Regions from separate parts of the Streptomyces sp. JL2001 genome, predicted to be linked through region 2. Evidence: riboswitches for the same ligand, from Rfam matches in the RefSeq annotation. Region 2 holds a riboswitch; each other region holds the start of a gene.

Region 1 (7,808 bases), 3.3 Mb from region 2:
GCTGATCATCTCGGAGTTGCCCATCTCGACAACGTCCGGGGCCTTGTCCGTGGCGAGCACCGCGTCGAGCTTGGTGTTCTTGTCCGGCCAGCCGTAGTACTCGTGCTTGATCTTGATGCCGGGGTGCTTCTTGGTCACCGCGTCGTCGGCCGCCTTGACCAGCTCAGGCCAGTTGTTCTGGGCGTCGACCGTCAGCCAGACGGTGAGCTCCTTGACCTCGCCGCCGGCCTTGTCCCCACCCTTGTCGGCTCCGCCACACGCGGCAATGCCGACCATCATGCCCGCGACACCGATCGCCGCAATGAGCTTGCGCTTCACGCCACCCTCCTCAGGGATGCCTGCAACCCCTGCCCACCGCGCGAAGACATACGTCGAGTAGTGCTCGTGGGGCTGGGAGCTGGTCTTTAATGGTTTAGACCAGTACCCGGAGCTTGGCCTAGACCTTTAGGGGTGTCAAGGGTGTATAAGAAGGGCAGTCGGGTCCGTTATCGGACCGACACCTGAGGGAGGGCGACGACCCGTGACCGGTCCGTGCCACCATGTGAGCCGCTATAGACGGAGGAGCCGGTGACGGCAGCAACACAGGAGTCGGGAAGGCAGGCCATGGCCACGGACGCGGGCAACAGCGAGACAGAGGGCGGCGCCGCCACCCGCACCGCGCGCGTGCCCAAGTACTACCGACTGAAGCGGCACTTGCTCGACATGACGGAGACCCTGCCGCCCGGCACACCGGTCCCGCCCGAGCGCACCCTCGCCGCGGAGTTCGACACCTCGCGCACGACGGTGCGGCAGGCACTGCAGGAACTGGTCGTCGAGGGCCGCCTGGAGCGGATCCAGGGCAAGGGCACGTTCGTCGCCAAGCCCAAGGTCTCGCAGGCCCTGCAGCTGACCTCGTACACCGAGGACATGCGGGCACAGGGCCTGGAGCCCACCTCGCAGCTGCTCGACATCGGGTACGTGACGGCCGACGACACGCTGGCCGGCCTGCTCGACATCGCCGCCGGCGGGCGGGTGCTGCGGATCGAGCGGCTGCGCCTCGCCAGCGGGGAGCCGATGGCGATCGAGACCACCCACCTCTCGGCCAAGCGCTTTCCCGCGCTGCGGCGTTCGCTGGTGAAGTACACCTCGCTCTACACGGCGCTCGCCGAGGTCTACGACGTCCACCTCGCCGAGGCCGAGGAGACCATCGAGACCTCGCTCGCCACCCCGCGCGAGGCCGGCCTGCTCGGCACCGACGTGGGTCTGCCCATGCTGATGCTGTCCCGCCACTCGCTGGACGCGCAGGGCGAGCCGGTCGAGTGGGTGCGCTCGGTGTACCGCGGCGACCGGTACAAGTTCGTCGCCCGGCTGCAGCGCCCCAACGGCTGACCGCCCCGCGGACGACTCCCGGCCGTCCGGCCGAAAGACTGAAAAGATTCCGCCACTTCGGCGTGAACCGGTGCCCCGATACATCCGTGAGGTGTGTCGGGGCACTGGCGTGTCTCCGTGCGACGTCCATCGAGATTCGTCCGTTATCCGGACGGGGGTTCCATGGAGCGGACCGGTCCCCTAGATTTCACGCGCATTACCCGCGTGATCAACGGTGTTCAGCGAGGGGACGGAGTCGCCATATGTCAGAAGTGACGCAAGACAAACAACCGGTCGTGACACCGGTACGCGTGATCGTGGCGCTCTGTCTGGTCGCGCCCTTCGTGGCGATGCTCTGGGTGAGCTCGTACGCGAAGGTCGATCCGACCTTCATCGGCATCCCGTTCTTCTACTGGTACCAGATGGCCTGGGTCGTCGTCTCCACCGTGCTGACGATGGTCGCGTACAAGCTGTGGCAGCGTGACCAGCGCGCCCGCAAGGGAGGTGCGTCGCGATGAAGGACGGCGTGAACGGCGTCGCTCTGGGCGTCTTCATCTTCTTCTTCCTGGCCGTCACGGTCATGGGCTTCCTGGCCTCGCGCTGGCGCAGGGCCGAGAACGAGCACAGCCTGGACGAATGGGGTCTCGGCGGCCGTTCGTTCGGTACCTGGGTGACCTGGTTCCTGCTGGGCGGCGACCTCTACACCGCGTACACCTTCGTCGCCGTCCCGGCGGCCATCTACGCGGCCGGCGCGGCGGGCTTCTTCGCCGTCCCGTACACGATTCTCGTCTACCCCCTGATCTTCACCTTCCTGCCGCGGTTGTGGTCGGTGTCCCACAAGCACGGATACGTGACCACCTCGGACTTCGTCCGCGGCCGGTTCGGCTCCAAGAGCCTGTCGCTGGCGGTCGCCGTCACCGGCATCCTCGCCACCATGCCGTACATCGCGCTCCAGCTCGTCGGCATCCAGGCCGTCCTGGACGTGATGGGCGTGGGCGGCGGCGAGACCACGCACTGGTTCGTCAAGGACCTGCCGCTGCTCATCGCCTTCGGTGTCCTGGCGGCGTACACGTACTCCTCCGGACTGCGCGCGCCGGCGCTCATCGCCTTCGTCAAGGACACGCTGATCTACCTCGTCATCGCGGTGGCGATCATCTACATCCCGATCAAGCTGGGCGGCTTCGACGAGATCTTCGCCAAGGCCGGCGAGGCGTACGCCACGATCAACCCCGCCACCGACAAGCCGCGCGGCGCGCTGGTGCCGGGCGAGATGGGCCAGTGGGGTTACGCGACGCTCGCGCTCGGTTCGGCGCTGGCGCTCTTCATGTACCCGCACTCGATCACGGCGACGCTGTCCTCGCGCAGCCGTGACGTGATCCGCCGCAACACGACGATCCTGCCGCTCTACTCGCTGATGCTGGGCCTGCTCGCGCTGCTCGGCTTCATGGCGATCGCGGCGGGCGTGAAGGTGACCAACGGTCAGCTGGCCATCCCGCAGCTCTTCGAGAACATGTTCCCCGATTGGTTCGCGGGCGTGGCCTTCGCCGCCATCGGCATCGGCGCGCTGGTCCCGGCGGCGATCATGTCGATCGCCGCGGCCAACCTCTTCACCCGCAACATCTACAAGGACTTCCTGAAGCCGGACGCCACGCCGGAGCAGGAGACCAAGGTGTCCAAGCTGGTGTCGCTGCTGGTCAAGGTCGGCGCGCTGGTCTTCGTCCTCACCATGGACAAGACGGTCGCGATCAACTTCCAGCTGCTCGGCGGCATCTGGATCCTGCAGACGCTGCCGGCCCTGGTCGGCGGCCTGTTCACCCGTTGGTTCCACCGCTGGGCGCTGCTGGCCGGCTGGGCCGTCGGCATGGTCTACGGCACGGCGGCGGCGTACGGCGTGGCCAGCCCGACGCAGAAGCACTTCGGCGGCTCGTCCGCCGAGATCCCGGGCATCGGCGAGATCGGCTACATCGGCCTCACCGCCTTCGTGATCAACCTGGTGGTGACCGTCGTCCTGACGTTCGTCCTGAAGGCCGTCAAGGCGCCCGAGGGCGTGGACGAGACGTCCCCGTCGGACTACACGGCGGACGCCGGCGACGCGGGCGTGCAGACCGAGCTGCCGAAGGTGGGCGCGGGCCACTGACCCCGCCCGCAAGGTGACGAAGGCCGCCGCGCTTCCACAGGGAAGGCGCGGCGGCCTTCGCCGTGGTCACGAAAGGATGTGCGGATGAGAACCGGACCCCGCCTCTCCCTGCTCGTCCTGCTCCCCCTCGTGCTCGCCGTCACCGGCTGCGGCACCGAGGTTCCGGGCGGACCGGCACCCGACCGCGCGGAACTGGAGGCGCGAGCCCACGCCGCGCAGACCCGTGTCGAGCACGTGTACGTCACCGAGGCCGAGGGGTTCCGGCCGGCCCTCCAGTCGGCCGGTGTCATCGGCGACGACGGCTTCCAGCTCACCTACGTCGGGCCCGCCGGCGAGCAGCTGACCCTCTCCGCGGAGCGGCGCCCCTTCACCGAGCGGGACTGCGCCGCCCCGCCGGCCGGCGACACCTGTGTGAAGGAGGGCGGCGGCTGGTACCGGCACTCCGCCGACCGGCACGCGTACCTGCGCAACGAGAACGGCCTGCGCGTCGAGCTGGCCGCCCCGCTGTCCGTGGGGAGGGACCTGCTGCGGGGCGCCGCCGCCGAGGCGCACCGCGCCGACGACGCCGAACTGGACGCGGTCCTGCCGCGGCGGACGAGCGGGAGCGGACCGGTCGAGCGCGGCGACCTGCCACCGGTCGGCGACGGAGCCCCCGACAACGGAGTGGGCGCGAGCGGCTGAGCGGGGCACACTGCCTGGATGGACTTCACCATCAGGGCGGTACGGCCCGAGGAGTACGACGCCCTCGGCGAGGTCACCGCGCGGGCCTTCCTCGACGACGGGCACCTCGACTTCGGCGAGGACGACGCCTACCTGCGCCTGCTGCGGGACGTGGCCCGGCGGGCCGCGGAAGCGGAGGTGCTGGTGGCGGTGGACCGCGCCGGCACGGTGCTCGGCGGCGTGACCTTCGTCGCCGGCGGGGAGTGGGCCGACATCGCGCGCGAGGGCGAGGCCGAGTTCCGGATGCTCGCCGTGGCGAAGGGAGCCCGCGGCCGGGGCGTCGGCGAGGCCCTCGTCCGGGTCTGCACGGAGCGGGCGCGCAGGACACCTGGATGCCGGCGGCTGGTGCTCTCCACCCAGTCGCGCATGTCCGCGGCGCACCGGATCTACGAGCGGGCGGGCTTCGTCCGTACCCCTGACCGGGACTGGAGCCCGCTGGCCGACATGGACCCCCTGCACACCTACGCGTTGGAGCTCTGAGCACGGAACGACACAACATGTGGGGGGTGTCTCCAGGGGCGCCCCCCACATGTATGCTCATGCTCGCTGTCGCCGCAGGGGAATCCGGTGCAAGTCCGGAACTGTCCCGCAACGGTGTGCTTATGGCGTTTTCATCCGCCAGGTGAGTCCGAAGACCTGCCGACAGTGCGCCCGGTCCGTCCGTTCCGGGTGTCACAGACGTCCGGGCCTCGCGGAGTGGGCCGGTGGCGCGGCGCACCCTGCGTACGGGTGCCCGGCTGCCCGCTTCCCCCGCCGGCCCCGAGCCGAGCGAGGGAGAGCCCCCACGTGACCATCGCGCCCGCCGATCCGGCCGCAGCGATCGAGAGCGACGGACCCGGGACCGTGCTGCTGCGGATCCTGACCGACCTCACCGCCGATCTCCCCGACACCGACCCCGGCAAGGTCGCCGCCGCCGCGCTGCGCGGCCGGAGCGCCGGCTCGGACGAGGCGGAACTGCGCGAGCTGGCCACCGAGGCGGCCGCCGGCCTGATCGCCGAGGACCCCGCGTACTCCCGGCTCGCCGCCCGGCTCCTGACGATCACCATCGCCGACGAGGCGGCCGGCCAGGGCGCGGTGAGCTTCTCGGCCTCCGTCGCCGTCGGCCACCGCGAGGGTCTGATCGCCGACCGCACGGCCGCGTTCGTCCGGCTGCACGGCGCGGCGCTCGACGCGACCGTGGACCCGGCCGGCGACGACCGCTTCGGCTACTTCGGCCTGCGCACCCTGTACTCGCGCTACCTGCTGCGCCACCCGATCACCCGCAAGGTCGTCGAGACGCCCCAGCACTTCATGCTGCGCGTGGCCGCCGGGCTCGCCGAGGACAACTCGACGCGCGCGCTGGACGAGGTCACCGCGCTCTACGGCCTGATGAGCCGGCTCGACTACCTGCCCTCCTCCCCCACGCTCTTCAACTCCGGCACCCGCCACCCGCAGATGTCGTCCTGCTACCTGCTCGACTCGCCGCTGGACGAGCTGGACTCCATCTACGACCGGTACCACCAGGTCGCGCGGCTCTCGAAGCACGCGGGCGGCATCGGCCTGTCGTACTCCCGCATCCGCGCCCGCGGTTCGCTGATCCGCGGCACCAACGGGCACTCCAACGGCATCGTGCCGTTCCTGAAGACGCTGGACGCCTCCGTCGCGGCCGTGAACCAGGGCGGCCGGCGCAAGGGCGCCGCCGCGGTCTACCTGGAGACCTGGCACGCGGACATCGAGGAGTTCCTGGAACTGCGCGACAACACCGGCGAGGACGCCCGGCGTACGCACAACCTGAACCTGGCGCACTGGATCCCGGACGAGTTCATGCGCCGGGTCAACGCCGACGCCCCGTGGTCGCTGTTCTCCCCGGCGGACGTGCCCGAGCTGGTCGACCTGTGGGGCGAGGAGTTCGACGCCGCCTACCGCGCCGCCGAGGCGAAGGGCCTGGCCCGCAAGACCATGCCGGCCCGTGACCTGTACGGCCGGATGATGCGGACGCTCGCCCAGACCGGCAACGGCTGGATGACCTTCAAGGACGCCTCGAACCGCACGGCCAACCAGACGGCGGAGCCGGGCCACACGGTCCACTCCTCCAACCTCTGCACGGAGATCCTGGAGGTCACGGACGACGGCGAGACCGCGGTCTGCAACCTGGGCTCGGTCAACCTCGGCGCGTTCGTGGACCTGGCGACCGGCGACATCGACTGGGAGCGGCTCGACGCGACGGTCCGCACGGCCGTCACCTTCCTCGACCGCGTCGTGGACATCAACTTCTACCCCACCGAGCAGGCCGGCCGGTCCAACGCCCGGTGGCGTCCGGTGGGCCTGGGCGCGATGGGCCTCCAGGACGTCTTCTTCCGGCTGAAGCTGCCGTTCGACTCCCCCGAGGCGAGGGCGCTCTCCACCCGGATCGCCGAGCGCATCATGCTCGCCGCCTACGAGGCCTCCGCCGACCTCGCCGAGCGCAACGGCCCGCTGCCCGCCTGGGAGAAGACCCGCGCCGCCCGCGGTGTCCTGCACCCCGACCACTACGGCGTGGAGTTCACCTGGCCGGAGCGCTGGGCCGCGCTGCGCGAGCGGATCGCCGCCGTCGGCATGCGCAACTCGCTGCTCCTCGCCATCGCGCCGACCGCGACGATCGCCTCGATCGCCGGTGTGTACGAGTGCATCGAGCCGCAGGTCTCCAACCTCTTCAAGCGCGAGACGCTGTCCGGCGAGTTCCTCCAGGTCAACTCGTACCTCGTCGACGAGCTGAAGAAGCTCGGCGTCTGGGACGCGCAGACCCGGGAGGCGCTGCGCGAGTCCAACGGCTCGGTGGCCGGCTTCACCTGGGTCCCGGCCGAGGTGCGCGAGCTGTACCGCACGGCCTGGGAGATCCCGCAGCGCGGTCTGATCGACATGGCGGCGGCCCGGACGCCGTACCTCGACCAGTCCCAGTCGCTGAACCTGTTCATGGAGACGCCGACCATCGGCAAGCTGTCGTCGATGTACGCGTACGCCTGGAAGCAGGGTCTGAAGACGACGTACTACCTGCGGTCCCGCCCGGCGACCCGGATCGCCCGCGCCGCCCAGGCGTCGACGGCCGCCGCCACCATCCCCGTCCAGCAGGTCGCCGACCCCGACGCGGTCGCCTGCTCCCTGGAAAACCCCGAGTCCTGCGAGGCCTGCCAGTGATGAGCGCGAACGAACAGAAGAACCTCCTCGACCCGGGCTTCGAGCTCACCCTGCGGCCCATGCGGTACCCGGACTTCTACGAGCGCTACCGGGACGCGATCAAGAACACGTGGACGGTGGAGGAGGTCGACCTCCACTCCGACGTCGCCGACCTCGCCAAGCTCACCCCCGGCGAGCAGCACATGATCGGCCGGCTGGTGGCGTTCTTCGCGACCGGTGACTCGATCGTCGCGAACAACCTCGTGCTCACGCTGTACAAGCACATCAACTCCCCCGAGGCGCGCCTGTACCTGTCGCGGCAGCTCTTCGAGGAGGCCGTGCACGTCCAGTTCTATCTGACGCTGCTCGACACCTACCTGCCCGACCCGGACGACCGCACCGCCGCGTTCGCCGCCGTGGAGAACATCCCCTCCATCCGGGAGAAGGCGCAGTTCTGCTTCCGGTGGATGGA
Region 2 (7,808 bases):
CGTCACGTACCCGACTCCGCGCCGTGGCCGGGCCCGCAGTGCGCGACGAACCGCGCTGCGGCCTCCGGCGCCCCCGCCCAGTGGGTGTGCACGTAGCTCGCGTGCACCCCGTCCTGGACGAAGCCCTCGACCCGGCGCTCGGGCTGCCGCAGCCCCCAGGCCGCCCGCGCGCCGGCGGCCGGCTCGATCACGGTCCGGTGGAACTCGTGGCCCCGCATCCGGGCGCCGGCGGCGGCGAGCGGACTGTCGCTCACGGCCACGGCGTCCCGGTACCCGAGGGTGAGCCGCTCGGACATCCGCGCGTCGGCGTCCAGGACCCCGCACATGGGCGTCCCGTCGAGGGACCGCGCCAGGTAGAGCAGCCCCGCGCACTCCGCGGCGACCGGGGCGCCGGAGCGCGCCAGTTCGGCCACGGCCTTGCGCAGCGGCTCGTTGGCGGACAGCTCCGGTCCGTACATCTCCGGGAAGCCGCCGCCTATGACGAGCCCGGACGTCCCCTCGGGCAGGCTCTCGTCCCGCAGCGGGTCGAAGGTGACGACCTCGGCGCCGGCTGCCGTCAGCAGCTCGGCGTGCTCGGCGTACGAGAAGGTGAACGCGGCCCCGCCGGCGACGGCCACGACCGGCCGCCGCGGCCGCTGGGCCGCCCGGCTCGGAACCCCGGCCCACGGACCGTTCGGGTCCCACGCCTCGGTGCGGAGGTCGGGGGCGCTGCGCGCGAGCGCCAGCAGCCCGTCCAGGTCGCAGCCCGCGCGCACCTGTTCCGCCTGCGCCGCCACCGCCTCCACGGCGGCCGCCTGCCGCTCCGCGACGGGCACCAGGCCCAGGTGCCGCGACGGCGTCGCGACCGCCGGAGCCCGGCGCAGGACGCCGAGCACCGGCACGCCCGACTCCCCGAGGGCCTCGCGCAGCAGGTGCTCGTGCCGGTCGGTGGCGACCTTGTTGAGGATCACCCCGCCGATCCGCACCTCCGGGTCCCAGGACGCGAAGCCGTGCACCAGAGCGGCCACCGACCGGGACTGGGACGAGGCGTCCACGACCAGCACCACGGGAGCCTTCAGCAGCTTCGAGACCTGCGCGGTCGAGGCCAGTTCGCCCTGGTCGGCGGCGCCGTCGTACAGCCCCATGACCCCTTCGACGACCGCCAGGTCGCAGCCGCGCGACCCGTGCGCGAAGAGCGGCGCGACCAGGCCCGTACCGCACATGTACGCGTCGAGGTTGCGGCCCGGTCGGCCGGTGGCCAGGGCGTGGTAGCCCGGATCGATGTAGTCCGGGCCCACCTTGTGCGGGGACACCGCCAGACCACGCCCGGCGAACGCGGCCATCAGGCCGGTCGCGACCGTGGTCTTGCCCGCGCCGGAGGACGGCGCGGCGATGACGAGACGTGCTACCACTCGATGCCCCGCTGGCCCTTCTGACCCGCGTCCATCGGGTGCTTCACCTTCGACATGTCGGTGACGAGGTCCGCGAAGTCCAGCAGCTCCTGGGGCGCGTTGCGGCCGGTGATCACCACGTGCTGCTGCCCCGGCCGGTCGCGCAGCACCTCGACCACCTCGGCGGTGTCGATCCAGCCCCAGTGCAGCAGATAGGCGAACTCGTCGAGGACGTAGAACTTGTACGCCTCGGCGGCCAGGTCCCGCTTGACCTGCTCCCAGCCCTCGCGAGCCTTGTCCTCGTGCGACTGCTCGCCCTCGGCGACCTCGCGCTGGATCCAGGACCAGCCCTCGCCCATCTTGTTCCAGGTGACGGGGCCGCCCTTGCCCGTCTCGCCGAGCGCCTTGAGGGCGTTCTCCTCGCCGACCCGCCACTTGGCGGACTTGACGAACTGGAACACCCCGACCGGCCAGCCCTGGTTCCAGGCGCGCAGCGCCATGCCGAAGGCGGCGGTCGACTTCCCCTTGCCGACGCCGGTGTGCACCATCACCAGCGCACGGTTGCGGCGCTGGCGGGTGGTCAGACCGTCGTCGGGAACGACGGTCGGCTGTCCCTGTGGCATTAAGCGGCCCTCCTGGTCGCGTGTCCGGCTTGTACGTCCCTGACGAGTCCGGCGATCGAGTCGGCGCGCAGCTCGTCCAGGGTCACTGCGGTGCCGCCCAGTTCACGGGCGAGATCCCCGGCGAGCCCGAGGCGCACCGGCCCCGTCTCGCAGTCCACGACGACGGCCGCCGTGCCCTCCGCGGCGTGCAGCCGCGCGGCCCGGGCGGCCAGCGCGACCGGGTCCTTGCCGCCGGTCGCCCGGCCGTCGGTGACGACGACGAGCAGGGGCCGGCGCGAGGGGTCGCGCAGCCGCTCGACGCGCAGCACGTCGTGCGCCTTGAGGAGCCCGGCCGACAGCGGCGTACGGCCGCCGGTCGGGAGCTGTTCGAGGCGGGCGGCCGCCGCGTCCACCGACGACGTCGGCGGCAGCGCCACCTCGGCGTCCCGGCCGCGGAAGGTGATCAGACCGACCTTGTCGCGCCGCTGGTAGGCGTCCAGGAGCAGGGAGAGCACGGCCCCCTTGACGGCGCTCATCCGCTGCCGTGCCGCCATCGAACCGGACGCGTCCACGGCGAACAGCACCAGGTTGCCCTCGCGGCCCTCGCGGGTCGCCTGCCGCAGGTCGTCCCGGCGGACGACCAGCCCGGCACCGGTACGCCCGCGGGCCTTCTGGTGCGGCGCGGCGGCCTGCACGGTCGCCGACAGGTGCAGCTTCGTCAACGTGCCCCGGGGGCGCACGGCGCCGGTCGTCCTGCCGTGCTCGGTACGGGCGCGGGAGCGGCGCCCGGCCGCACCCTCGCCGAGCCCGGGCACGCTGAGCATCTTCGTCCGGAAGGGCTCGGCCGCCTTGACGGCGGCCCGCTCGCCCGCGCCGGACCCGCCCGGCGCGGGAGCGGACGCCGGACCCTCGTCCGACCCGGTGCTCTCCGGGGCCGCCTCCGGCCCCTCGCCTTGCGGCGGTACGCCCCCGCCCCCGCCTCCGCCGGGGCCGCCGTCGCCCGGGCCCGGATCCGGGTCGTCGTCGTCCGTGTCCGTGTCCGTGTCCCGGAACCGGTCCAGCGTCTCGTCGAGCTTGTCCTCGTCGAGGCCGGGCGCGTCGAAGGGATTGCGCCGCCTGCGGTGCGGGAGCGCGAGCAGGGCCGCCTGCCGCACGTCCTCGGCGGTGACGTCCGTCCGTCCGTCCCACGCGGCCAGCGCCGTGGCGGTGCGGGCCATCACGATGTCCGCGCGCATGCCGTCGACCTCGAACGCGGCGCAGGTCGCGGCGATCCGGAGCAGTGCGGTGTCGCCGAGGACCACGGCCGGCAGCAGCGCCCGGGCCGCGACGATCCGGTCCCGCAGCGCGCGCTCCTCGTCGGCCCAGCGCGTCGCGAAGGCGGCCGGATCGTCGTCGTACGCCAGTCGGCGCCGCACGACCTCGACCCGCTGCTCGGGCTCGCGGGACGCGGCGACCTCGACGGTCAGCCCGAAACGGTCCAGCAACTGCGGCCGCAGCTCGCCCTCTTCGGGGTTCATGGTCCCGACCAGCAGGAAGCGGGCCGCGTGCCGCACCGAGACTCCCTCGCGCTCGACGTACGAGGAGCCCATGGCGGCGGCGTCGAGCAGCAGGTCGATCAGGTGGTCGTGGAGGAGGTTGACCTCGTCCACGTAGAGGATCCCACGGTGCGCGTCGGCGAGGAGCCCGGGCTCGAACGCCTTCACGCCCTCGGCCAGGGCCCGTTCGATGTCGAGGGCGCCGACCAGCCGGTCCTCGGAGGCGCCGACCGGCAGTTCCACCATGCGCGCGGCGCGGGCGGCGGCCGCGGCGGCCTCGTGCGGCCCGTCCGGGCAGGCCGGATCGGGCGTGGCCGGGTCGCAGCTGAACCGGCAGCCCGCCACCACCGGAACCTCCGGAAGCAGGTCCGCGAGCGCGCGGACGGCCGTGCTCTTGGCGGTGCCCTTCTCGCCGCGGACGAGGACACCGCCCACCGCCGGGCTGACGGCGTTCAGCAGCAGCGCCAGCCGCAGGTCGTCCATGCCGACGACGGCGGTGAACGGGTACCGGGTGCTCATCGGTCGATCCTTCCTTCGGGTTCGCTGTGGGTGTCCCGGGGCGCACGCGCCTCGCGCGCGAGCGGGCGGCGCGTGCCGACGGGGGTGCGCGCGTGGGCGCCGGCGGATGCGCGGATGGTGCCGGTCCGGGTGCCGGCGGCGCTCACGGGGCGCCCGGCGGGATGAACGGCAGCCCGGCCGGCGGACCGCTCTCGATCAGCCGCAGCAGCGCGTCCGTGTCCGCGTGCTCCTCGATCAGGTCGCCCAGCCGGTCCAGCTGCTCCTCGCGCAGCGCGCCGAACGACGTGTCGGGCGCCGGGACGAACCGCCGCCCGGCCGCCGCCGCCACCTCGCGCAGGAACGCCCGGCGGAAGCCGTCGCTCTCCAGCGAGCCGTGCCAGTGCGTCCCCCAGACGGCGCCGACCCGGCAGCCGTCCAGGAACGGCTCCCCGCCCAGCACCTCGGCGACGCCGTGGTGGATCTCGTAGCCCTCCACGCGCTCGCCGAGCGCCTCGCCGACCGGCCGGGCCAGCGTCTTGTCGACCGCGAACCGGACCCGGACCGGCAGCAGCCCGAGCCCGTCCACGGCCCCGGCCTTGGACTCGACCTCGTCCTCGATCCGGATCCCGAGCGCCTGGAAACCACCGCAGACGCCGAGGACCGGGCGGCCCTCCGCGGCCCGGCGCGCGAGCGCGTCGGCGAGGCCGCGCTCGCGGAGCCAGGCGAGTGCCTTCACCGTCCCTCGGGTGCCCGGCACGATCACCAGGTCCGCGTCGACGAGCTCCTCGGCGCGGTCCACGAAGCGCACCACCACGCCCGGCTCGGCCGCCAGCGCGTCCACGTCCGTGAAGTTGGACATCAGCGGCACCGCGCAGACCGCGACCCGCAGGACGTCCTCGCCGACCGGCGGCGCCACGACCGACTCGCGGACCGCGCCGCGCATCGAGACCCGCAGTCCGTCCTCCTCGTCGATGCCGAGGCCGTGGGCGTACGGCAGGACGCCGAAGGTCCGCCGGCCGGTCAGCCCGTGCAGCATGTCGAGCCCGGGCTCCAGCAGCGTCACGTCGCCGCGGAACTTGTTCACCAGATAGCCCGCGATCAGCTCCTGGTCCTCCGGCGCGAGCAGGGCCGTCGTCCCGAAGAACTGGGCGAACACCCCGCCCCGGTCGATGTCGCCGACCACGAGCACCGGCAGCCGTGCGGCCCGCGCGATGCCCATGTTCACGATGTCCGTGCGCCGCAGGTTGATCTCGGCCGGACTGCCCGCCCCCTCGCAGATCACGGCGTCATACGTGCCCCGCAACTCCTCCAGGCACGCCATGACCGGCTCGAAGAGCTCCCGCTGCCGGCCTCCGTGGTAGCCGCGCGCGCTCAGCTCGCCCACCGGCCGGCCCATCAGCACGACCTGGCTGGAGCGGTCGCTGCCCGGCTTCAGCAGCACCGGGTTCATCAGCGCGGTCGGCTCCACCCGGGCCGCCTGCGCCTGCATGGCCTGGGCCCGGCCGATCTCCGCGCCCTCGCGGGTCACGAAGGAGTTCAGGGACATGTTCTGGCCCTTGAACGGGGCCACCTTCACCCCCTGGCGGACCAGCCAGCGGCAGATGCCGGCCGTGACGACGCTCTTCCCCGCGTCGGACGTGGTCCCGGCGACCAGCAGTCCGCCCCTCATATCCGCCTCCGCTTGATCGCACCCATGATCAGCCGGCCGCCCACACAGGCCGCCAGCGTCAGTCCCGTCACGCGCCGCGACAGCCGCACGGCCCGCTCGATGTCCGCGACCTCCACGTCCCGTCCCGCCCCGTTCAGCACCGGCCGGTGCTCTACCCGCCCGCCGTACGAGAGCGTCCCGCCGAGCCGTACGCCGAGGGCGCCGGCGAACGAGGCCTCCACCGGGCCCGCGTTGGGGCTCGGGTGCCGGCCGGCGTCGGCCTTCCAGGCGCGGGCGGCGCCCCGCGGGTCGCCGCCGGCCACCGTGGCGAGCACGGCGGTCAGCCGGGCGCCCGGCCAGCCCGCCAGGTCGTCGAGCCGGGCCGAGGCCCAGCCGAAGCGCCGGTGGCGCGGGGACTTGTGGCCGACCATCGCGTCGAGCGTGTTCACCGCACGGAAGCCGATCAGCCCCGGCACCCCGGCGACGGCGCCCCAGACGAGCGCCCCCACGACCGCGTCGGAGGTGTTCTCGGCGACCGACTCGACGACGGCGCGGGCCATCGCGGGGCCGTCGAGGGACTGCGGGTCGCGCCCGCACAGATGGGGCAGCCGCTCGCGGGCCACGTCCAGGTCCCCGGCGGCGAGCGCCCCGCCGACGGCACGGGCCTCCCGGCCCAGGGTGGTGCCGCCGACGACGGCCCACACGGCGGCGGCGGTCAGGGCGACGGAGGCGGCTCGCCGGTCCCGTACGGCCCGTGCGGCCAGCGCGCCGGCCGCGGTCGCGCCACCGGCGCAGACGGCGGTGTGCAGGGCGCCCCACCCGCGGTGGTCGTGCCAGAGAAGCCGTTCGACGGCGCCCGCGGCCCGTCCGAACGCGGCGACCGGATGGCCGCGGCGGGGGTCGCCGACGAGCAGGTCCGCCGCCAGACCGGCGGCGGCGCCGTACGCGAATACACCTGTGGCTGCACTGCGGCCGGGCATGGCGCTGTGTCCTCACTCAGGGTCCGCGCCCTGGCTCGACGTGACCGGCGGGGAGAGTTCCTGACTCCCGGGGAGGCTCTCCCCGGTCACAGTGGCGGGACCGCGCCGGAATCGCACCGGGCTTCCTCTTCTGCCGCCGTAATGGCCCCGGAAGTCCACCACGCTGTGCGAACACCCGTCAACTCACCCTTGACCTGCGGCGGGACAGTGTGCGAAGCCCCACAGCACGACGGCCGGGCGGGCCGCACCCGAGGGTGCGGCCCGCCCGGCCGGTGGGGTCGTCCCGCGTCAGACGACGATCAGATAGATCCCGTACGCGACGGCCGCCGCGCACAGGGCGAAGCAGGCGTACGCGCCGGTACGCGCGAGGGTGGCGGAGCCTCCCTGGGCCGCGGCCTGCTCCTGCTTGGAGAGGCCGACGATGCCGAGGGTGAACAGGCCCACGAGGGCGACGGTCGCCACGAGGCTGACTCCGAAGACGGAGCCGAGAGCTGCCCAGTCGATCTTCATGCGTGCGTGTCCCTTGGTTCCTTAGACCGCCGCGGCCGGGGCCGCGGGGGCTGCCGGGTCCGTGGGGGCCGGCGAGGGGATGGTGGTCTTCAGGTCCTCGTCCGCGACGGCGGCGACGGTCCCGGCGGGCGGCGGGCTGACCGCCGCGATCGCGGTGGTCACGACGCCCGCGGGCTCGGCGTCGAGGTCGTCCGCGGTGACGTTGTGGTGGTCGACCGGCTTGCGGCGCGACAGGGCCCAGATGACACCGGAACCGGCGACCAGCAGGACCGCGACGGCGACGATGCCCCAGGTGCCCTGCTTGGTGAGGAACTCGGCGCCGGCGCCGACCAGACCCGCGGCGGGCAGGGTCAGACCCCAGGCGACGAACATCCGGGTCGCGGTCGACCAGCGGACGACGCCGCCCTTGCGGCCGAGGCCCGCGCCCATCACGGCGCCGGAGCAGGACTGGGTGGTGGAGAGGGAGAAGCCGAGGTGCGAGGAGGCCAGGATGACCGTGGCCGCGCTCGTCTGGGCCGCGAAGCCCTGCGGCGGGCGCAGGTCGGTCAGGCCCTTGCCCATCGTGCGGATGATGCGCCAGCCGCCGAGGTAGGTGCCCATCGCGATGGCCAGACCGGCGGAGACGATGACCCACATCGGAGGGTTGGAGCCGGGGGCGAGGACGC
Region 3 (7,808 bases), 1.9 Mb from region 2:
CACCCATGACCGTACGCGTCACGCTGATCGCTCCCGCCGTGAACGCGGCGCTGCGCGAGGCCCGTTTCGACGACGGCGGACCGCTGGAGGCGGCCGGCCGGACCCGGGCGGAGGCGCTGGGCCGGGCACTGGCGCCGGACCGGAGGGCGGGTGCCGCCGCGGTCCTCGTCTCGCCCTCGGTCCGGTGCCGCGAGACGGCGGAGGCGCTCGGGTTCCCCGCGGCCGCTCCCGTGGACGCCCTCGCCGGCTGCGCGATGGGCCGCTGGCGGGGCCGGACCCTGGACGGGCTCGTGGGCGAGGAGGAGGAGTCGGTCGCCGCCTGGCTCTCCGACCCGGACGCCGCCCCGCACGGCGGCGAGTCCCTGCGGGCGCTGCGCGAGCGGGTCGGCGGCTGGCTGGACGCCCCGCACCCGGCGGGCCGGGTGCTCGTCGTGGCCGAGCCCGACGTCGTCCGGGCGGCGGTGGTCCACGCCCTCGGCGCGGACGACCGCATCTTCTGGCGGCTGGACGTGCGGCCGCTGGCCGGCGTGCACCTCAGCGGCCGCGCCGGCCGCTGGAACCTGCGCCTCGACGGGCCGTCCACCGGGGCGGCCGGCGACACCGACTGAGCGGGTCGACCGGGGCGCTGCGGGGTCTAGGGGGCGTCTTGGTCCTGTCCGGGCGGGCGGGCACTCCGCGGTTCGACATGCGCCACCCGTCTTCGGGCTGTTGACTGGTGCGCGGAGCCGCAGGGCGGTCTGCGGACGTTCCGAGCGGAGGACCCATGCGCCTGCGACGGGCGACGGGCGAGCGAGGGCCCGTGACGGCGGGGCACACCTGTGGGGCGGTGGCGGTATGGCCGTCCCCGTGATCCTCGACTGCGATCCCGGCCACGACGACGCGTTCAACATCCTGCTGGCCGCCGCGCACCCGGCCGTCGAGCTGCTGGCCATCACCACCGTGGCCGGCAACCAGTCCCTGGAGAAGACGACCCTCAACGCCCGCCGGGTGTGCGACGCCGCCGGCCTCGACGACGTGCCGGTCGCGGCGGGCCGGGACAGTCCGCTGCACGGCAGGCCGCGGCTCGCCGAGGACATCCACGGGCGCACCGGACTCGACGGCCCCGGCTGGGGTGCGGGCGAGCCTCGCGTCCCGCTGGACCCGCGCGACGCGCTCACGCTGATCCGGGACACCCTGCTCGCGCACCCGGTGCCCGTGACCCTGGTGCCGACCGGGCCGCTGACGAACATCGCGACGCTGCTGCTCGCCCATCCGGAACTGACCCCCCGGATCGAGCGGATCGTGCTGATGGGCGGCTCGACCGACCGCGGGAACACCACACCGGCCGCGGAGTTCAACATCCTGTGCGACCCGGAGGCGGCGGACATCGTCCTCACCAGCGGGCTCCCGGTGACGATGTTCGGCCTCAACGCCACCCACCAGGTCCGCGCGACCCCCGACGTCGTCGCCCGTATCGCGGCCCTGGACACGCCGCTCAGCCGGCTCTGCGTCGAGCTGCTGACCTTCTTCGCCGCCACCTACCGCGAGGTCTACGGCTTCGACGCGCCGCCGCTGCACGATCCGCTGACCGTGGCCCACCTGATCGACCCGTCGCTGATCAGCCTGGTGCGGGCCGCGGTGTCCGTGGAGCTGACGGGGACGTACACGCGAGGGGCGACGGTGGTGGACCTGGACGGGGTGACGGGTGTCGCGCCGCACGTCGACGTGGGCATGGAGGTCGACGTGCCCGGGTTCTGGGATCTGATCGTCGAGGCGGTCCGGGTGCTCGGCACCCGGACGGACGAGACGTAGCGTCCTGCGTTCCACGGAGGAGAGCCGCACGGCCGTCACCACGAGACGACTCGTCTCGCTCAGTGCCCCGCCTGACCCTCGATCCGGCCGCGAGCCCCCTCGCCGAACGGACCGGGAGCGGGCCTGAGCGCGGTCCCGCCGATCCCCGGCGGGCGGTGACGGGACCGCCCTCAGCCCGAGGTGGGCACGGGGATGACGACGACATCGTCGCCGGGCGTGTACGGACCCCACCCCTGGAACGTCCCGACCGCACATGTGTGCGGCCGGGATCGTAACCCGGGGCGGGCTCGCCCCCGTCGCGCCCGGTCGTGGGCGTCAGTCCTCGTCGCCGCCCTCCAGGTCGCCCTCCGTCTGGAGGAACACCTGGCGCAGGCGGTCCAGGACCTCCGGGTCCGGCTTCTCCCACATGCCGCGGGACTCGGCTTCCAGCAGGCGTTCCGCGATGCCGTGCAGGGCCCAGGGGTTGGCCTCCTTCAGGAAGGCCTGGTTCTCCGGGTCCAGGACGTACGTCTCCGTGAGCTTGTCGTACATCCAGTCGGCGACCACGCCCGTCGTCGCGTCGTAGCCGAACAGGTAGTCCACCGTCGCCGCGAGCTCGAAGGCGCCCTTGTAGCCGTGGCGGCGCATCGCCTCGATCCACTTCGGGTTGACCACCCGGGCGCGGAAGACGCGGGAGGTCTCCTCCACCAGCGTGCGGGTGCGGACCGTCTCCGGCCGGGTGGAGTCGCCGATGTACGCCTCGGGGGCCGTGCCCTTGAGCGCGCGGACGGTCGCCACCATGCCGCCGTGGTACTGGAAGTAGTCGTCGGAGTCCGCGATGTCGTGCTCGCGCGTGTCCGTGTTCTTCGCGGCCACGGCGATCCGCTTGTACGCGGTCTCCATCTCCGCCCGGGCCGGGCGGCCTTCGAGGCCCCGGCCGTACGCGTACCCGCCCCACACCGTGTAGACCTCGGCGAGGTCCGCGTCCGTGCGCCAGTCGCGCGAGTCGATCAGCTGCAGGATGCCCGCGCCGTAGGTGCCCGGCCGCGAGCCGAAGATCCGGGTGGTGGCGCGCCGCTCGTCCCCGTGCGCGGCCAGGTCCGCCTGCGTGTGCGCCCGTACGAAGTTCGACTCGGCCGGCTCGTCCAGCGAGGCGGCGAGCCGCACCGCGTCGTCGAGCAGCCCGATGACGTGCGGGAACGCGTCACGGAAGAAGCCGGAGATGCGCAGCGTCACGTCGATGCGCGGACGGCCGAGCTCCGCCGCGGGGATCGGCTCCAGGCCGTTCACCCGGCGGGAGGCGTCGTCCCACGTCGGGCGGACGCCGAGCAGGGCGAGTGCCTCCGCGACGTCGTCGCCGGCGGTGCGCATCGCGCTCGTGCCCCACAGCGAGAGCCCGACCGAGGTCGGCCACTCGCCGTTGTCGGCGCGGTAGCGCTCCAGGAGCGAGTCGGCGAGCGCCTGGCCGGTCTCCCACGCCAGGCGGGAGGGGACGGCCTTGGGGTCGACGGAGTAGAAGTTGCGTCCGGTCGGGAGCACGTTGACCAGGCCGCGCAGCGGCGAGCCCGAGGGGCCGGCCGGCACGAAGCCGCCGTTCAACGCGTGGACGGCGTGCGCGAGTTCGTCGGTCGTCGCGGCCAGTCGCGGAACCACCTGCTCGCAGGCGAACCGCAGCACGTCGGCGACCTCGGGCCCGTACGCCCCGGCGACCGCCGGGACCGCGTCCACGGACCAGTCCGCGGCCTCCATCGCCTCGACCAGCTCGCGGGCCTTCGCCTCCGCGTCGTCGGCGGTGGTACGGGTCGCGGCCGACTCGTCCAGACCCAGCGCCTCGCGCAGGCCCGGCAGCGCCTGCGTACCGCCCCAGATCTGCCGGGCCCGCAGGATCGACAGGACCAGGTTGACCCGCGCCTCGCCCTCCGGCGCCCCGCCGAGGACGTGCAGACCGTCCCTGATCTGGGCGTCCTTGACCTCGCAGAGCCAGCCGTCGACGTGCAGCAGGAAGTCGTCGAAGCCGTCGTCGTCGGGCCGGTCCGCCATCCCCAGGTCGTGGTCGAGCTTGGCGGCCTGGATGAGCGTCCAGATCTGGGCGCGGATCGCGGGGAGCTTGGCCGGGTCCATCGAGGAGATCTGCGCGTACTCGTCGAGCAGCTGCTCCAGGCGCGCGATGTCGCCGTACGAGTCGGCGCGCGCCATCGGCGGCACGAGGTGGTCGACGAGGGTGGCGTGCACGCGCCGCTTGGCCTGCGTGCCCTCGCCCGGGTCGTTGACCAGGAAGGGGTAGACGAGCGGCAGGTCGCCGAGGGCCGCGTCCGGGCCGCAGGCCGCGGACAGGCCCGCGTTCTTGCCCGGCAGCCATTCCAGGTTGCCGTGCTTGCCCAGGTGGACCATGGCGTCGGCCCCGAAACCGCCGTCCTCGGCGCGGGCCGCGATCCAGCGGTAGGCGGCCAGGTAGTGGTGTGAGGGGGGCAGATCGGGGTCGTGGTAGATCGCGATCGGGTTCTCGCCGAAGCCGCGCGGCGGCTGGATGACGACCAGCAGGTTCCCGCGGCGCAGCGCGGCGAGCACGATGTCGCCGTCGGGGTTGCGGGAGCGGTCGAGGAACATCTCGCCGGGCGCCGGGCCCCAGTGCTCCTCGACGGAGGCGCGGAGTTCGGCGGGCAGCGTCGCGTACCAGCGCTTGTAGTCGGCGGCCGGGATGCGGACGGGGTTGCGGGCGAGCTGCTCCTCGGTGAGCCAGTCCTGGTCGTGGCCGCCGGCCTCGATCAGGGCGTAGATCAGCTCGTCGCCGTCGCCGGAGACCAGGCCGGGGACGTCCTCGACGGGGCCGAAGTCGTAGCCCTCCGCACGGAGCCGGCGCAGCAGCGCCACGGCGGAGGCGGGGGTGTCCAGACCGACCGCGTTGCCGATGCGGGAGTGCTTGGTCGGGTAGGCGGAGAGGACGAGCGCCAGCTTCTTCTCGGCGTTCGGGATGTGCCGCAGGCGGGCGTGGCGGACGGCGATCCCGGCGACGCGGGCGGCGCGCTCGGCGTCGGCGACGTAGGACGGCAGCCCGTCCTCGTCGATCTCCTTGAAGGAGAAGGGGACGGTGATGAGCCGGCCGTCGAACTCGGGGACGGCGACCTGGCTCGCCGCGTCGAGCGGCGACAGGCCCTCGTCGTTCTCCTCCCACGCGGCGCGCGAGCCGGTGAGGCACAGCGCCTGGAGGATCGGCACGTCGAGAGCGGCGAGCGCGCCCGCGTCCCAGGCCTCCTCGTCGCCGCCGGCCTGGGCCTCGGCGGGCCTGGTGCCGCCGGCCGCGAGGACGGTGGTGACGATCGCGTCGGCGTCACGGAGACGGTCGAGCAGCTCGGGCTCGGGGGCGCGCAGGGAGGCCACGAACAACGGGCGGGCCTGGGCGCCGGCGTCCTCCAGCGCCTCGCACAACGCGGCGACGAAGCCGGTGTTGCCGCTCATGTGGTGGGCGCGGTAGTAGAGCACGGCGACGGTCGGGCCGTCGGTGGTGCGGGGGGTGCGCTCCAGCGGGCCCCAGGTCGGCGCGGCGGCCGGGGCCTCGAAGCCGTGCCCGGTGAGCAGCACGGTGTCGGAGAGGAAGCGGGCCAGCTGCTCCAGGTTGTCCGGACCGCCGTGCGCGAGGTAGGCGTGCGCCTCGGTGGCGACGCCGATGGGGACCGTGGAGGCCTCCATGAGCTGGGCGTCGGGGGCCTGTTCGCCGGAGAGCACGACCACCGGCCGCGGCTGGTCGTCGGCGAGCAGCGCGTCGAGGCCCTCCTCCCAGGCCCGCAGGCCGCCGAGGAGGCGGACCAGGACGAGGTCGGCGCCGTCCAGGAGACCGGGCAGGTCGGCAGCGGGAAGCCGGGCGGGGTTGGCGAAGCGGTACTCGACCGGTCCCCCGGCCGCGCGGGCGCTGAGCAGGTCGGTGTCGGAGTGCGACAGCAACAGAATTCGCATGCGAGCGCAGGCCTTCCTCGGGGTTTCCGCGCCCCGGGTGGTCGTGTGGACGGCGGGAGTTCCTGACTCACCGGCCCCGTCTCGGGGGCCGGCTCACAGTGGCGGGACCGCGCCGGATTCTCACCGGGCTTCCTCCCCGGGGTCCTGGGACCCCATGCCGTCTGCATAGTAGATCCTGGCCGCCCCGCGCAGGGATGGCGCCCGGAACGACGTGGGTATGCTCGCCGCCATGCCGCCCACCCCACCCACAACGCCCAACCGGGGCGAACCGTTCATACGGGACCGTGGCGACGCCTGCCCGGGGGCCCTGCGCCTGCACCCCGCCGATGACGGCCGCCTGGCCCGACTCCGCCTGCCCGCAGGCATTCTGACGGCATATCAGGCGCAAGTCCTGGCCGAAGCGGCCCGGACGCTGGGCGACGGGCGGATCAGTGTCACGTCGCGCGGGAACGTCGAGCTGCGGGGCCTCGGCGAAGGCTGCGGGACGGAGCTGGCGGAGCTGCTTTCGGACGCCGGCCTGCTGCCCTCCGCGGCGCACGAACGCATCCGGAACATCGTCGCCTCGCCCCTGGCCGGAGCGGACGGAATCGGCTGCGGAGACGTGCAGTTGTGGGCGCGCGAGCTCGACGGGCTGCTGTGCGGGGAGACGTGGACGACGGCGCTTTCCGGCCGATTCCTCTTCGCTCTCGACGACGGCCGCGGAGACGTGGCCGGCCTGGGCGCGGATGTGACCTTGTTCTCAGCGGGGCCCGCCACGGGATCCCCGGCGGACGACGGGACGGCTCCCCCGGCGGACGACGTCCTCGTGCGGGTGGGACGCCGGACCTTCCGCATCGCGCGGGCCGACGCGGCCCGTGCGGCGCTCGCCGCGGCGGACGCCTTCCTCGTCGCCGCGCGGGCGGCGGGCACGGGTGCCTGGCGCGTGAAGGAACTCCCCGAGGGGGTCGAGCCCGACCTCGCGGACGCCCTGCGCCGCGCGGGCGTCCCGGCGCGGCCCGCGGACGCCGTCCGGACACCGGGACGGGCCGCCGCCGCACCTCCGCACACCCCCACCGGACCTCTGGCCACGCAGACCGGACCCGTCGGCACCGGCCGCCCCGCCTTCGCCGGCCCGCTGCCCGGAGTCTTCGGGCATCCGGTCTCCGGCGACCACGCCGTCTCCGTCGCCCTGCACCTGGGACGTCTGACCGCCGCGCAGTTGAGGGCACTCGCTCCCGAACCGGCCCCCGCCGGAGGCGCCGTCGGCGAGTTGCGGCTCACTCCCTGGCGCGGAGCCGTGGTGACCGGGTTCGCCGACCGGGCCGCCGCCGAGGCCCGACTCGCCTCGCTCGCCGAGGCCGGTCTGCTCACGCGGGCGGACTCGCCCTGGCTCGGCGTCGGCGCGTGCACCGGCCGTCCCGGGTGCGCGAAGTCCCTCGCCGACGTCCGCGCGGACGCGACCCCGGGCCGGGGCGGCGGCGGACTCCCCGTCCAGTTCTCCGGGTGCGAGCGGCGCTGCGGGCACCCGCACGGCACGACCGGCGGCGCCCTCCCGCGCACCTGGGTGGACGTCGTCGCCACCGCCGACGGCCACTACCTGGTGGACGGGCGCCCCACCCCTCGTACAGACCTCCCCGACGCCGTCGCTGCGGCACGCGGCCCGTCCACACCCACGAGATGAGCGAGAGCAACAGGATGTTCGACTACGAGAAGGACGGGGCGGAGATCTACCGCCAGTCCTTTGCCACGATCCGTGCCGAGGCGGATCTCGCGGGTCTGCCCGCCGACGTCAGCCAGGTCGCGGTGCGGATGATCCACGCCTGCGGCATGGTCGACCTCGTCCGGGACCTCGCGTACTCGCCGCAGGTCGTCTCGCGTGCCCGCGCCGCCCTGCGCGCCGGCGCGCCGATCCTCTGCGACGCGCAGATGGTCGCGAGCGGGGTCACCCGCAAGCGCCTGCCCGCCGGCAACGACGTGGTCTGCACCCTCTCCGACCCCTCGGTGCCCGCACTCGCGGCCGAACTGGGCACGACCCGCAGCGCGGCGGCCATGGAGCTGTGGCGCGACCGCCTCGAAGGCTCGGTCGTCGCCATCGGCAACGCGCCCAC

What was found. Region 2 has a riboswitch for cobalamin ahead of ACE1OA_RS26865 (cobalamin biosynthesis protein). Riboswitches for the same ligand answer to the same signal wherever they lie in the genome.
Region 1: linked by a shared signal. The riboswitch ahead of ACE1OA_RS11925 (ribonucleoside-diphosphate reductase subunit alpha) and the one ahead of ACE1OA_RS26865 (cobalamin biosynthesis protein) in region 2 are both predicted to bind cobalamin.
Region 3: linked by a shared signal. The riboswitch ahead of cobN (cobaltochelatase subunit CobN) and the one ahead of ACE1OA_RS26865 (cobalamin biosynthesis protein) in region 2 are both predicted to bind cobalamin.

Annotation. Positions count from the first base shown of each region.
Region 1 covers NZ_CP169421.1:2,740,706-2,748,513, forward strand. Annotated here, with positions in the region: gene ACE1OA_RS11895 (extracellular solute-binding protein) at 1-318, opposite strand, end outside; gene ACE1OA_RS11900 (GntR family transcriptional regulator) at 604-1,368, shown strand; gene ACE1OA_RS11905 (DUF3311 domain-containing protein) at 1,611-1,865, shown strand; gene mctP (monocarboxylate uptake permease MctP) at 1,862-3,484, shown strand; gene ACE1OA_RS11915 (hypothetical protein) at 3,569-4,165, shown strand; gene ACE1OA_RS11920 (GNAT family N-acetyltransferase) at 4,184-4,684, shown strand; cobalamin riboswitch at 4,738-4,862, shown strand; gene ACE1OA_RS11925 (ribonucleoside-diphosphate reductase subunit alpha) at 4,991-7,357, shown strand; gene ACE1OA_RS11930 (ribonucleotide-diphosphate reductase subunit beta) at 7,357-7,808, shown strand, end outside.
Region 2 covers NZ_CP169421.1:6,015,944-6,023,751, forward strand. Annotated here, with positions in the region: gene ACE1OA_RS26845 (cobyrinate a,c-diamide synthase) at 3-1,391, opposite strand; gene cobO (cob(I)yrinic acid a,c-diamide adenosyltransferase) at 1,385-1,993, opposite strand; gene ACE1OA_RS26855 (putative cobaltochelatase) at 1,993-4,026, opposite strand; gene ACE1OA_RS26860 (cobyric acid synthase) at 4,169-5,674, opposite strand; gene ACE1OA_RS26865 (cobalamin biosynthesis protein) at 5,671-6,633, opposite strand; cobalamin riboswitch at 6,667-6,800, opposite strand; gene ACE1OA_RS26870 (hypothetical protein) at 6,922-7,143, opposite strand; gene ACE1OA_RS26875 (inorganic phosphate transporter) at 7,165-7,808, opposite strand, start outside.
Region 3 covers NZ_CP169421.1:4,070,675-4,078,482, reverse strand. Annotated here, with positions in the region: gene ACE1OA_RS18135 (histidine phosphatase family protein) at 6-608, shown strand; gene ACE1OA_RS18130 (nucleoside hydrolase) at 835-1,791, shown strand; gene cobN (cobaltochelatase subunit CobN) at 2,107-5,721, opposite strand; cobalamin riboswitch at 5,759-5,895, opposite strand; gene ACE1OA_RS18120 (cobalamin biosynthesis protein CobG) at 5,939-7,381, shown strand; gene ACE1OA_RS18115 (precorrin-8X methylmutase) at 7,396-7,808, shown strand, end outside.